Linked DNA regions of Syntrophobotulus glycolicus DSM 8271. The protein of the gene in region 1 binds, or shares a complex with, the protein of each later gene. Links are inferred from orthologs where the notes say so. Each region holds a gene or a part of one and is shown on either strand. Other genes may lie near its edges. The genes, in order: hfq and SGLY_RS07025.

What was found.
Region 2: the proteins of hfq (region 1) and SGLY_RS07025 are in contact, whole or in part, in a crystal structure (PDB 3VU3), measured with the Escherichia coli proteins. The link is inferred for Syntrophobotulus glycolicus DSM 8271 from one-to-one orthologs.

What each region holds. Positions count from the first base shown.
Region 1 is NC_015172.1:1,782,575-1,789,300, reverse strand. The notes cover bases 380-3,262. They hold hfq (RNA chaperone Hfq), read left to right. Parts: upstream 380-1,636; coding sequence 1,637-1,888; downstream 1,889-3,262. Other genes in these bases: SGLY_RS08770 (DUF401 family protein), read right to left, coding at 2,003-3,211; miaA (tRNA (adenosine(37)-N6)-dimethylallyltransferase MiaA), read left to right, coding at 654-1,601; SGLY_RS08785 (class I SAM-dependent methyltransferase), read left to right, coding at 380-639. Outside these bases: more of SGLY_RS08785, read left to right, coding at 1-379; SGLY_RS08765 (AAA family ATPase), read left to right, coding at 3,310-4,203; SGLY_RS08760 (methionine gamma-lyase family protein), read left to right, coding at 4,379-5,641; lepB (signal peptidase I), read left to right, coding at 5,649-6,173; SGLY_RS08750 (D-alanine--D-alanine ligase family protein), read left to right, coding at 6,238-6,726. UniProt on the Escherichia coli protein: RNA chaperone that binds small regulatory RNA (sRNAs) and mRNAs to facilitate mRNA translational regulation in response to envelope stress, environmental stress and changes in metabolite concentrations.
Region 2 is NC_015172.1:1,405,382-1,412,179, forward strand. The notes cover bases 1,167-4,121. They hold SGLY_RS07025 (catalase), read right to left. Parts: upstream 3,723-4,121; coding sequence 1,611-3,722; downstream 1,167-1,610. Other genes in these bases: SGLY_RS07020 (ABC transporter ATP-binding protein), read right to left, coding at 1,167-1,465. Also shown: SGLY_RS07015 (ABC transporter permease), read right to left, coding at 1-539; more of SGLY_RS07020, read right to left, coding at 551-1,166; putative heme d1 biosynthesis radical SAM protein NirJ1, read left to right, coding at 4,127-5,350; putative heme d1 biosynthesis radical SAM protein NirJ2, read left to right, coding at 5,347-6,345; ahbB (siroheme decarboxylase subunit beta), read left to right, coding at 6,345-6,798.

The DNA.
Region 1 (6,726 bases):
GAGGGTGGGACCTCTTTTTTCTTCCATCCCAGCATGGCTTTACTGAGGATGATCAACCTTCTCAAAGGAGAAGCCGACCGTTTTCTGGAAGCTGCCGAAATAAGGAAAGGCGATTGTTTTCTGGATGCGACAATGGGATTAGGCTCAGATACTTTGCTTGCCTCCTGGGCAGCAGGACAAAGTGGTCAGGTAACCGCCTTGGAATCCTCTCCGCTGATCTATGCTTTAGTCAGGGAGGGAATAACGGAAATGAGCAGCTTGCGCCCGCCTAAACTAAAAAATGCCCTGAAAGAAAGAGCTTGGTCTGAGCTAATCAGGGGAACAGAGAAGATCATGCTTTTCCATAGTGACCATTTGGACTATTTGAGGAGCTTAAAAGATCGTTCCTATGATATCGTCTATTTTGATCCTATGTTTAACAGTACGGTTGATTCCTCAGCCTCCATAAAGCCTCTGAAGCTCTGGTCAGATTCGACCGGACTGAGGCTGGAAGCGGTTGAGCAGGCATGCCGGGTAGCCAGAAGAAAAGTGCTGCTTAAGGAACGCAAGGGTAGCGGGGAATTTGACAGATTAGGCTTTACAATAGTACCCTCTGGTAAATACAGCTCTTTTCACTATGGTGAAATCAATCTTAAATAAAATGAGGAATGAACATGCTCAAAGGGCCCCTGATCATTATCGTCGGACCGACGGCAGTCGGCAAAAGCGACCTGGGCATGGAATTGGCCCGCAAATTAAATGGTGAGATCATCAACGGCGATTCGATCCAAGTCTATCAAGAGTTGGATATTGGTTCTGCCAAACCTTCGCTTGGAGAACTTGGGGAAATCCGGCATCACTTAATCAATATCCTGGAACCGGATAAACCCTTCACAACCGCGGTTTTTCAATCTCTGGCCCGGGTCATCCTTGCCGATATCCAAGCCAGGAGGAAAATGCCGATTATTGTCGGCGGGACCGGCCTTTACATTCGTTCTTTGACTGACGACTATTCCTTTCCGTTAGAAGGTTCGGACAAGATCAAAACGAAGTGGCTTACCTTCGTCAGAAATCATGGCAGTTTGGCCCTGCATGGGAAATTGGCGGAAATAGACCCTTCGACAGCAAGGAGATTGCACCCGAATGATACGGCCAGGGTTGTGCGGGCTTTGGAGGTATCCGAAATAACCGGCAAGCCTCTCTCGGAACAGAGAGATTACCTGGAAACCAAATACCCTGCACTTGACCAGACCGTCATTTATCTGGGGCTGGATGCTCCCCGCCAGGTCATTTATGACAGGATTAATCTCCGTTGTGAAAGCATGCTTGAAGCAGGATTGATCCAGGAAGTCGAGGGACTGCTGAGAAAATACCCTTATCAAACAAAATCCCTGCAGAGTATTGGCTACCGGCACGTGATACAGTATTTGAGGGGTCTGACCAAATACGAGGAGATGCTCCGCTTGTTCCAAAGAGACACCAGGCACTTTGCCAAAAGACAATTCACCTGGTTCCGCCGCGATCCGCGAATAAAATGGTATGATACGTACAAATACTCGAAAAGTGAAATAATTTCTGATGTTTTCCATACTTGCAGGGAAGCATTATCTCGTGTAGAATAAGTTCCATAGTAAGAAAAGGTGATGGAGGTAAAATTATGAATAAATCACCAATTAATTTACAGGATACCTTTCTCAATCAGATCCGCAAGGACAATATTCCGGTTACCCTCTATCTGGTAAACGGATTTCAACTTAAAGGGTTAGTCAAGGGTTTTGATAATTTTACCGTAGTACTGGATTTTGAAGGCAAACAGCAGATGGTTTATAAGCATGCCATTTCGACCATAATGCCTTTGCGCTCTATAAATATGAATATGAATGCTGCCGGGGGCACTTCGGCAGAATAGACCCTAGACCCCTCGGCCGTAATGAATGGCCGCGATTCCTGGTGAAAGAAAAAGAGAACGCAGCGAATGAAAATTTCGTTGCGTTCTTTTCTCTATTTAGGAAACAGTTTGGCTTTAACGCGGAATCAAGTAATTGATCAGAGCCACACCGACTAAAATGGTCTCTAAAACAATAAGCTTCGGCCAGACTTTGGTCAGATTTGTTTTAAAATAATCGATGGTCAGAGAGAGACAGAGATGCATGGGACTAAGCATGGTACCAGCCGATCCGGCAACAAAAACAAAGACCGCCAGGGGAAGGCTGACCTGCCCGCCTGCAGCCCCAACGACAATAGGGAAAGCGATGCCGACATAAAAACCGGTTTGACCGGTCAGATAAGCAATTAGAAAACTGACCATGCCCAAAACGGCAATTTGAGGAATAGGCAGCTGGCCAATCAGTACCGGCAAATCATTGATTGATCCGGTTGCGGTCATAACCTCTTTAAACAGCATAATCCCCCAAATGATGACTAAGGTCTTGATGACGACGGCTTCCCGAACTACGGCAATCAATTGGCCGGGCGTATAGCGGTGCTTGAAAACCAAAAAGCCGACAACCAGGAGTACAGCCAAAATTGCATTCACCGAGGCCAAAACCAGGGCAACGACCCCAATAACGGGAAGGGTACTGAAGATCACATCTTTAATGAGTTTACCGCGTTCTTCTTTATCGCTTGAAGAGGACGCCGGTATTTCTGAAGGTTTGATCGAAAACAGAAAGGGTAAGCCGATTAAGATGATCAGGATGCCGAAAGGTGCCAAAGCGGGAATCAGTTTGGAAAGAGGGATCTGAGTGATTGAAGAGGCCAGGAGCACACCGGGGTAAATCGGGAGGAAATACTCCCAGATGTGCCTGTAATAGAAATTAACAAAAGCTTTTTCCTCTGCCGGCACGGATTTGCCTGCAGCTTCCTCGACCAAAGGGGCTGAAAATAAGGCTCCTCCGGCACTGGGCATCAGACCGATAAAGGCTGGAATCATCGCCATGACAATTCTCCGGTCCCGAAAAAGACCCGAAAGCGCTTTCAGCATACGATCCAAATATCCCTGTTTTCTGAGCAGTCGTTCCAAAATCATAATACTGGCCAAAACAGCGATCAATTCTAATGTGGTCTGACTATAAGTTGCTTTCCAGACCATCTGAAAAAAAACAGCCGGGCCGGTTCCGCAGAGTAAAGCCAAAAGCACGGAAGAAGCAATAACTACTTGGGCCAGAGGCTTCTTCCGCCAAAGAAGGATCATCATCAAGACAAAAACAAGCAGTAATTTCAAGGTTGTCATTTCTTTTTCCTCTCCTGCTTTATATTCTCAGACTAATATTTCTAATCATACACCTTCTTTAATATTATGCATATAGATAAAAGGATGGGGGTGCTTAAATGGCGGTAAAAATTACGTTCAGAGACAACCTGCCTCCTGTGATGAAAGGCCAGAGCCGGATCCGGCCGGCAAATGCCCAGCCGGAAAACGAGAAAGTAAAAGAAATCTTGACAGAGCTGGATGATTTAATTGGCTTAGGTACAGTCAAAAATCTGATCTATGAGCTTCAAGCTTTTATCGAGATTCAAAAATGCCGGGAAAAACTTAATCTGACTTCTGAACCGACAGTCCTTCATATGATTTTCAGTGGTAACCCCGGAACAGGAAAAACTACTGTGGCCAGAATCGTCGGTAAGCTGTTTAAAGAAATAGGGGTATTAAACAAAGGGCATATTTTGGAATGCGAACGCGCTGATCTGGTGGGGGAATACATAGGACACACCGCCCAAAAAACGAGGGAACAGATTAAAAAAGCTTTAGGTGGGATTTTATTTGTGGATGAAGCTTATTCTTTAGCCAGGGGAGGGGAAAAGGACTTTGGCAAGGAAGCGATCGATGCTATGGTCAAAGCCATGGAAGACCAGAAGAATAATCTGGTCATCATTCTTGCCGGCTATAAAAATGAGATGGATTTCTTTATTGAAAGCAACCCTGGTCTTCGCTCACGCTTCCCCATCCATATTTTTTTCCCGGATTATTCGGCAGAAGAACTCTATGCTATTGGTGAATCCATGCTGAGCAAACGGCAGTATGAATTATCCCCCGAAGCGAAGATTACTTTTAAAAAAAAGGTGCAATACACAAATTCTTTGCATCCTTATTCCGGGAATGCCCGTATGGTCAGAAATATTATTGAAAAGACCATTCGGAAACAAGCTGTCAGGCTGTATCAAAAAGCCAAACCTTCCAGAGAAGATTTGATTCAGATTAAAGAAGAAGATTTCCGGGACTGATCAGCCCCCCTACCTGAGAGGAGCAAATTTTTCCTCATTATTTGTCATTAAATTTGAAAATTGTAATGATTTTTTCGCAATATGGAAAGGTTTTTAGTATAATGATTTAAGTCGAATCCTGTTTTCGGGGAATGCGGTTATTTTTTCAACATGACCATTTGGGGGTTAATACTTGATCAACTTAAATCATCTTCCGTCAAAAATCGAACTTGCCCTGCATCAGGCCCAGAATTATCTCAGCAATCATACCAAAGGACTGGATTTGGTGTCCCAGAATAATCATCAGAAGGTCCTGGCCGCTTTTCAAAAATCCGGAATATCTACATATCATCTTTCCGGTACAACCGGTTACGGGCTTGGGGACAGCGGTCGGGAAAACCTGGACAATATCGTGGCTGATATTATGGGAACGGAAAAGGCGATGATCCGTCACCAGTTTGTTTCCGGTACTCATGCGATTTCTTCCGCTCTCTTTGGTCTTTTACGTCCGGGAGATCATTTTTTATCAGTAACCGGCATGCCTTATGATACTTTGCAAAAGGTGATCGGCCTTAAAGAAACGAATATCGGAAGCCTTAAGGAATTCGGCATAGATTTTGATCATATTCCGTTAGATAAAAACAGTGAGATTCAGCTTGATCTTTTAGCCGGAGCCGTAAAACCCAATACAAAACTGTTTATCCTTCAACGTTCCCGGGGTTATGAATGGCGAAATGCCGTAACCATTGCTCAAATTGAGGCCTTTACCGGTTATGCGCGGGAAAAGTATCCCTACATCAAAATTTTTGTTGATAATTGCTATGGTGAATTGGTTGAGGAGCGGGAGCCCGGTGATGTAGGAGCCGATCTTATGGCCGGTTCCTTAATTAAGAATTTGGGAGGAACTCTTGCTCCCGCCGGTGGTTATATCGCAGGGAGGGAAGAACTGGTGGAGCTTGCCGCCAACAGGTTTGCCGCTCCCGGTCTTGGCACAGGGATAGGGGCTACTTTGGATCACCTGCGCCTTTTATACCAGGGGCTGTTCCTGAGTCCGTTAACCGTCAGGGAAGCACTGAAAAGCGCCGTATTCAGCTCCGTATTCTGGCAAAGTCTGGGTTTTGACGTTCATCCCGAACCGGCTGCCGTAAGATCAGATACGATTCAAGCTGTCCGGCTTGGCTCTAAAGAGAAAATGATTGCCTTTTGCCAAGGCTTGCAGAAGGGCTCCCCCATTGATTCTCATGTCTTGCCACTGCCTGCGCCAATGCCCGGCTATTCCGACGAGGTGATCATGGCGGGTGGAACATTTATCCAGGGAGCGACCAGCGAATTCTCTGCAGACGGGCCGATACGTGAACCCTATGTTGCTTATATGCAGGGAGGGATATCCTTTGACTACGTTAAACTGGCCAATATCTTAGCAGCTCTTAATTTATCCGAAAAGGGATTTCTTGCTTGAGGCGATTATGCTCAAAAAAACAACTACGGAAAAATCTTTCTTGACCTATCTGTCAGATATTATTGAAATATCTTTAATTCTGTTTGCCTTGTCCTGGGTTCTGAAAACCTATTGCTTCGGTTTGCTGACAGTAGAGGATCAGGCAATGCAGCCGACGCTTCCTGCTTCAAGTATGGTTGCCGTTTATAAAGGGCCGGATATCTGGAAAAGAGGAGAAATCGTCTCATACTCTTCACCGGACAATGCAAAGCTTTTGATCAAAAGAGTCATTGGTCTTTCAGGCGATACCGTTGAAATCAGAAATGGACTGACCTTTATCAATAACCAGCCTCTTTATGAGCCTTACCAGCCGGAAAAAACAACCTTTGATCTGCCGGCGGTCCTTGTTCCCGAAAATCATATTTTTGTCATGAATGATAATAGACATATGAGAGACGATTCCAGATTTAACGGCTTAGTGGAAACGGGGCTTGTTCAAGGCAAAGTGTTGATCTGTTACTGGCCTCTTTCAAAAATCAAGATCTTTTTGTAGCGGAAACGATGATTGCTGTAACTTTTCGGTTCCGGCTAAACCAAGACAGGGGGGAGAATACTCAATGCCTAAGATGAAAGTTCTTGTCATTTTTGGCGGAGAATCCGGGGAGCACGAAGTTTCCCTGGTTTCGGCCGCCTCGGTTATTCAGGCTCTAGATAAAGAGAAATATGAAATATTAACCGTAGGAATAACCAAAAAAGGTCAATGGTACTGGGGGATTGATCCTCAGACCTGGAAGCTGAACAATGGCACAGTCTCCAGTCACGATGTTCAAGTTACCTTAGTCACTGATCCGGCCAATCCCCGTTTTATCCCGGTTTCCGGGAACACACTTCCTGGTGACGGTAAATTTGATCTTATTTTTCCGGTGCTTCACGGTCCAAAAGGGGAGGACGGAACTATTCAGGGCTTATTTGAAATAGCCGGTGTTCCTTATGTTGGCTCAGGTGTCTTAGGCGGGGCTTTGGGCATGGATAAAGACAGGATGAAAGCGGTCTTTGCCCAGGCCGGCTTGCCTATCGTACCTCATATTACAGTGTTAAAAAACCAG
Region 2 (6,798 bases), 380 kb from region 1 along the record:
AATCCGATCAGCGTACCGATGATCGTACTTGCTGTGCCGAAGGCGTTCATACTGCTTAAAAAAGAGACGAGCAGGCAGACCATCGAGCTTGAGGAAAGCACGGAAAGGAGAATGACGCCGATCAGCCTGAGCGCAGCCGGTAAATCGAGCAGCCGCCCGCCGTAGGCCACGATATAGAGTTCAGCAAACACCAAAGCAACCAGAGTCAGAATGACGCCGATGACAAAGGAGCTGGCGATATAACCGGCGGTCAGGGAACGCCGGCTTAAGGGGGAGGCGTTAAAATCCTTGATCACCTTCTTTGCCTTGTCATCGACCATGGTGCCGAACGCGCCGAGGGCAGCCGTGATCGAGGATACCGCGAGGACACCCGCCATGATCCAGCTGTCAATGAGGAAGCGCGCCCCTTTTATCTCACCCAGGTCTGAGATAACGAGATCTCCTAAAAACAGTACATACAGCCCGATGATGATGAGGACTCCGAGCAGTGAAAAAAACACGCTTGTCTTATCCCGGAAAAAAACGTTCAGGTTGCGCACAAGCAGGTGGCTCATTCTCTGATCTCCTTTCCGGTAATGGCGATAAACACATCGTCCATCGTGCCGCTCTGCACCTCGATGTGGGTCAGATATTCCTGGCATCTGGCCAGGATAGCCACTGAATCCACTGTGCTTTTCAGCTTGAGCGTAAACTGGATGCCGGAGGCGGTATAATCGACACCCAGCCCGTCCAGCACAGCTTTCAAGCCGTCCGCGTCCGGAGCGGTCATCCGCAGGGTGTCGGAAGTGTAGCGATGCCGCAGCTCGTCCGGCGTACCTTGGGCGACAAGCAGCCCGTGATCAATAATGACTACATAATCGGCACGTGCGGCCTCCTCCATGTAATGCGTGGTCATCAACACGGTCATCTTGTTCTCGGACTGCAGGGTACGGATAGTCTGCCAGATATTTCCCCTCGTCTGGGGGTCAAGTCCTGTCGTCGGCTCGTCGAGAAACAGGATTTTCGGCGCGTTGACCAGTGCTCTGGCAATATCCGCTCTCCGCCGCTGCCCGCCGGAAAGACTGCCGTACCGGCGATCGATGAAATCCGTCACCCCGGCTGATTGTGCGGCCTGTCCGACCTTTTCCCTTAACACGGCCCGCGGTATTTTGTAAAAGCTGCCGCGCGTCATAAGATTTTCCCGCACCGTGAGCAGGGGGTCTAACAGATGATCCTGAAACACGACGCCGATTGAGGAGCGGATCCTGGAATCAGCGCCGCCAAGCACGTGGCCGTTGATCACCACCCTGCCGCTGTCCGCTTTCAGCAGTGTACATAAAATGTCAATTGTCGTGGATTTGCCGGCGCCGTTCGGACCCAAAAAGGCAAATAACTGGCCCTGCTCCACATCAAAATCAATGCCCCTGACAGCCCTGATCTCCCCGTAAGATTTCGTGAGCCCGGATACCTCGATCATTTTGCTCATTTGAGCATCACCCTTTTGCCTTTATTTTCAAAAAAAAGCCGATACACCTGGTGCAGGATATCAGCCTTGCTTTTCGTTTTGAATGAGATCAGCTTCGGGGAAGGGTTTCCTTCAATATCTGCTCTTGATATACTCTTTTATCTGTTCAATTGGCCCTGGACCAATGCCGGTGCATAGCCAGCTGGTCGACGAATGCTGTGCAGAACGGCTGAAGCGTGGAACCGCCGTTGACCACCACCACTCCCTGAAAAATCTGCGGCGCGGCCTGCGCATCCCTAAGATCAGGCAGGAAAGCCGCCGCGTCCGTGGCTTGAAGCAATTCCGCTCCTTCGTCCGATGCCCCTATTGTTTTGGCATGATGGAGGGCTTCATTGATGAAGCTGCGCGCGTTGTGGTTTTGTTTTAACACATTGACATGATCGCTGCCGCCCGGAACATACACCGCGTCGTAAAGCAGAGCGCCCGATGTGGTCAGGTCCTTGTCCGGTTTAAGCGGGGTGCCGTCTTTACCGGAAATCTCACTCAAGCTGCTGCTCACCGTTTCCCCGACCGCTCCGGCCGCTTTAAGCTCAGCCAGCATATTCCGGACAGATACCGTGCAGAAGCCGCTTTCCAAAAGGATCGCCACCTTTCTGGTTCTGGCCGTTTTTATGGTGTTTTCCTGACTCAGTGCAGGTGAGGATGCCTGTGTGCTCTTCGGCACGGCCTGTGCGGGCGGCTTGGCGCCGATCCCCGCCGCGATTTGGACCGCCAGCTCGGGCGCAACACTGGCAAACATATCCACGACCCGCTGTTTGAGATTGACGTCTTTGACGCTGCCCACTTCAAAGTGAAAGGCGTCCACAATATGCTCCTTTTCAGCCGCGGACATGCTGTTCCAGAACAGCGTGGCCTGACTGAAGTGATCGCGGAAGCTCTCACTGCGGGCGCGGACCGCATGCCCGTCGATCCGCTGGGCGTAATGCGCAAAGCCCCCTTCTTCCTCGGGAACGGGGGACGGGGAATTCTGCGCCAGCGAATTCGGAAAATAGCTGACCGGTCCCGGATGGATGGCCATGCGGTGCATACCGTCGCGCTGATTGTTGTGCACGGGCGCTACCGGCCGGTTGATGGGAATTTCGCGGAAGTTCGGCCCGCCCAAACGGGTGAGCTGGGTGTCTTCATAAGAGAACAAACGCCCCTGTAACAGCGGATCATTGCTGAAGTCAATTCCGGGTACAATATTGGCGGGGCAAAAAGCGACCTGCTCCGTCTCTGCAAAGAAATTATCCACATTTTTGTTCAGCGTCATTTTCCCGATGATTTTCACCGGTATCAATTCTTCCGGCCATAGCTTGGTGGGATCAAGAAGATCAAAATCAAAATCGAATTCCTGATCTTCTTCAATCATCTGTACGCCGAATTCATACTCGGGATAATTGCCCTGCTCAATCGCGTCCCAAATATCCCGGCGGTGGTAATCGGGATCTTTCCCCGAGAGCTTTTGCGCTTCATCCCTCATCAGGGAATGGACGCCAAGCAGCGGCTTCCAATGAAATTTGACAAACCGGGCTTTATCCTGGGCATTGATCAACCGGAACGTATTGACGCCAAAGCCTTCCATCATACGAAAGCTTTTGGGAATAGCCCGGTCAGACATGGCCCACATGACCATGTGCGCCGTTTCCGGCGCATTCACGACAAAGTCCCAGAACGTGTCATGCGCGGTGGTGGCCTGGGGAATTTCGTTGTTCGGCTCCGGCTTCACCGCATGAATCAAATCGGGAAATTTTATGGCGTCCTGGATAAAGAAAATCGGAATATTATTGCCGACGATATCATAGTTTCCGCTCTCTGTATAAAATTTCGTGGCGAAGCCGCGAACATCGCGCACGGTGTCTGCCGACCCGCGTGAGCCGACAACGGTTGAGAAACGCACGAATACCGGGGTTTTTGAGCCCGGAACCTGCAGGAAATCCGCCTTGGTATACTCTGACATCGACTCATACAGCTCGAAATACCCATGAGCGCCGAACCCCCGGGCATGGACGACGCGCTCGGGGATCCGCTCGTGATCAAAGTGCGTGATCTTCTCACGGAAATGGAAATCCTCCAGCAGGGTCGGTCCGCGTTCGCCCGCTTTTAAGGAATCGTCAGTGCTGGTGAGTTTAAGCGCGTTATCCGTGGTGAGGGCCTGACCGTCGTCATCCGAACGGTACGCTTCCATTTGCTTCATTTTTTTCTGGTCGTTCTCCTGAAAAGTGTCTGAAAATGACATGTTATTACTCCCTTAATCAATGATATCCATAGTATTCCAAGCTGCGCTTATCCTATTCAATTCGGGAGGAATTGGATGCTCATGACCCGGCTCTTTCATCATACTTCATGTTTTCGTCAGCTTTTCAGCGCGGTCCCAAGAACAGCAGGGCAATTTGAGCGGTCCTTTTTAGCTGCTGCTCTTTTGATTTTTGTAACACAAGGGAAATCAGTTCTTGAACATTGCTCCTTTAAACAGGTTTTATCAGGATCTGCAAAAAATGACAGCGGCAGCAGCACTCATCAGAGAACCTGAAAGATTAATGGATGAATAAACGGCTGCTCCATGATAAAATATAGAAATATTCAATGAAAGTTTCCGGTTATCCGTGTCAAAGGGAAAGCGCCGTTTAATGGAGTGAAGACATGATCAGTATCACGAAGCTGTTATTCGATACCGAGTATTTCGGGGATTCCCTGCGCTATAGCCGGGACAGCAAGAATGCCAGGCATGGGACGACCGAAGGGTCCGGCCCGGTCGTGGTTTGGAATTCGACCCGGACGTGCAATTTGCACTGCGTGCATTGTTATATGGATTCCGATGCGGAAAACGACGAGAATGAGCTCTCCACGGAAGAAGCGAAAAAGCTGATCTCCGATCTGGCGGAGTTTAAGGTGCCGGTGCTGCTTTTTTCCGGGGGAGAACCCCTGATCCGCCCTGATTTTTTTGAGCTGGCCGCCTATGCCGCCGCCCAGGGGATCAGGCCCACCCTGTCCACCAACGGCACCCTGATTACCGCGGAAGCGGCCCGGAAGATCAAACAGATCGGGGTCGGATATGTAGGGATTTCCCTGGACGGCCTGCGGGAAGTCAACGACAAGTTCCGGGGGAAAGAAGGGGCCTTCGCGGCCGCCATGGAAGGGATTCAAAACTGCGTGGCCGCCGGGCAGCGGGTCGGCCTGCGCTTTACCATCAACCGGAATAATGTTCAGGAGCTGGACCGGATTTTCGATTTCATCGAAGCGGAGAAAATCGACCGGGCCTGTTTTTATCATTTGGTCTATTCCGGGCGGGGCCGGGGAATGGTGACGGACGATATCTCCCCGCAGGAATCCAGACAGGCGATGGATACCATTATCCGCAGGACAAGGGACTTTCAGCAAAGGGGCCTGAACAAGGAAATCCTGACGGTGGACAATCACAGTGACGGTGTCTACCTCTACCTGTCAGCGTTGAAAGAAAATCCGGAGCGGGCCGAGAGGATCAAAACCCTGATCGGACGAAGCGGCGGGAACCGTTCCGGGATCGCGTTCGGTGAGGTTGATCCTTATGGAGAGGTCCACCCGGATCAATTTACCCGCCATATTTCCTTGGGCAATGTGCGGGAGAAAAAGTTCGGGGAGATCTGGACGGATATGAGCCGGCCGCTCCTGGCCGCCCTGAAGGACCGCAAGCCTTTTTTGAAGGGGCGTTGTGCCCGCTGCCGTTTTCTGAGCCTCTGCAACGGAAATTTCAGAGCCCGGGCCGAAGCGGTGACCGGGGATTTTTGGGCCTCCGATCCCGCCTGTTACCTGACGGATGAAGAGGTCCTTCCAAACAGCGGCGCGGGGGAGGAAAATCTGATGGAGAAAGCAGGACTTGAACCATGATCGTATCCTGGAATACAACCAATGCCTGTAATATGTATTGCGACCACTGTTACCGGGACTCCGGCGTCCGGCAGGAAGAGGAATTAAGCACGGCCGAAGCCGAGACAATGCTGGAGCAGATCGCCCGGGCCGGGTTTAAAATTATGATTTTCAGCGGAGGGGAACCCTTGATGCGGCCGGATATCGTCGATTTGGCCGCCTATGCCAGAGAGCTGGGCCTGCGTCCGGTTTTCGGCACCAACGGGACTTTGCTCACGGCGGAGCTTGCCCAAAAGCTCAAAGGGGCCGGTGCTATGGGGATGGGCATTTCCCTCGATTCTTTGGACCGGGCAAAGCATGATCAATTTCGCCGTTATCCGGGAGCCTGGGAAGAGGCTGTCCGGGGGATGCGGAATTGCCGGCAGGCCGGGCTGCCATTTCAAATCCATACCACAGTCATGGACTGGAATTCAGGGGAGCTGGAGGCACTGACCGATTTTGCCGGAAAAGAAGGGGCCGTCGCGCATCATATTTTCTTCCTGGTCCCGGCCGGACGGGCCGTGTCCCTGGAAGAGGAAGCGCTGAAAGCGGAGAATTATGAGGATGTTCTGACCCGGATCATGAAAAAGCAGCAGACCGTGGACATCGAGCTGAAGCCGACCTGTGCCCCCCAGTTTACCCGGATCGCCAAACAGTTGGGGGTGGCGACCCGCTTCAGCCGCGGTTGTCTGGCCGGAACATCGTATTGCATCATCAGTCCCCAGGGACAAGTGCAGCCTTGCGCTTATCTCAATATCCCCTTGGGCGATGTGCGGACAACTCCTTTTGATGAGATCTGGCGCAGCCACCCCGTGTTTGAGGAGCTGCGCACTCTGGCCTATAAAGGCGGCTGCGGGGCCTGTCTTTATCAGAAAATCTGCGGCGGCTGCCGGGCCCGGGCCGCCTATTACCATGAAGGGGACTTTATGGCCGAGGAGCCCTGGTGCCTTTATCAGGGGCGCAGAGGGGGACAGTGATGGATGCGGTTGATCGGGCGATCCTCAATATGATTCAGGAGTCCTTCCCGGCGGATTCCCGCCCCTACCGGACGATCGGAAGCAAAACCGGCCTGAGCGAAGGGGCGGCCTTCCAAAGGATCGAACAGTTAAAACACAGGGAAATGATTCGCCGCCTCGGCGGAATCTTTGATTCCGCGAAGCTGGGCTATGTCAGCACACTTTGCGCGGCCAGGGCGCCGGAGGATAAGATCCCGGCTTTGGCGGAGCTGATGGGCGGCATCACCGAAATTACGCACAGTTACCTGCGCCGGCACCATTACAACTTATGGTTTACGATCATCGCCTGTTCCCGCCAGAGACTGGAGCAAATCTTGAATGAAATCAAAGCGGTCCTGGGCAGTGAGGAAACGTACAGCCTCCCGGCCCAAAGAGTATTTAAAGTCAAGGTTTGTTTAAATTTCCCGGGCGGGG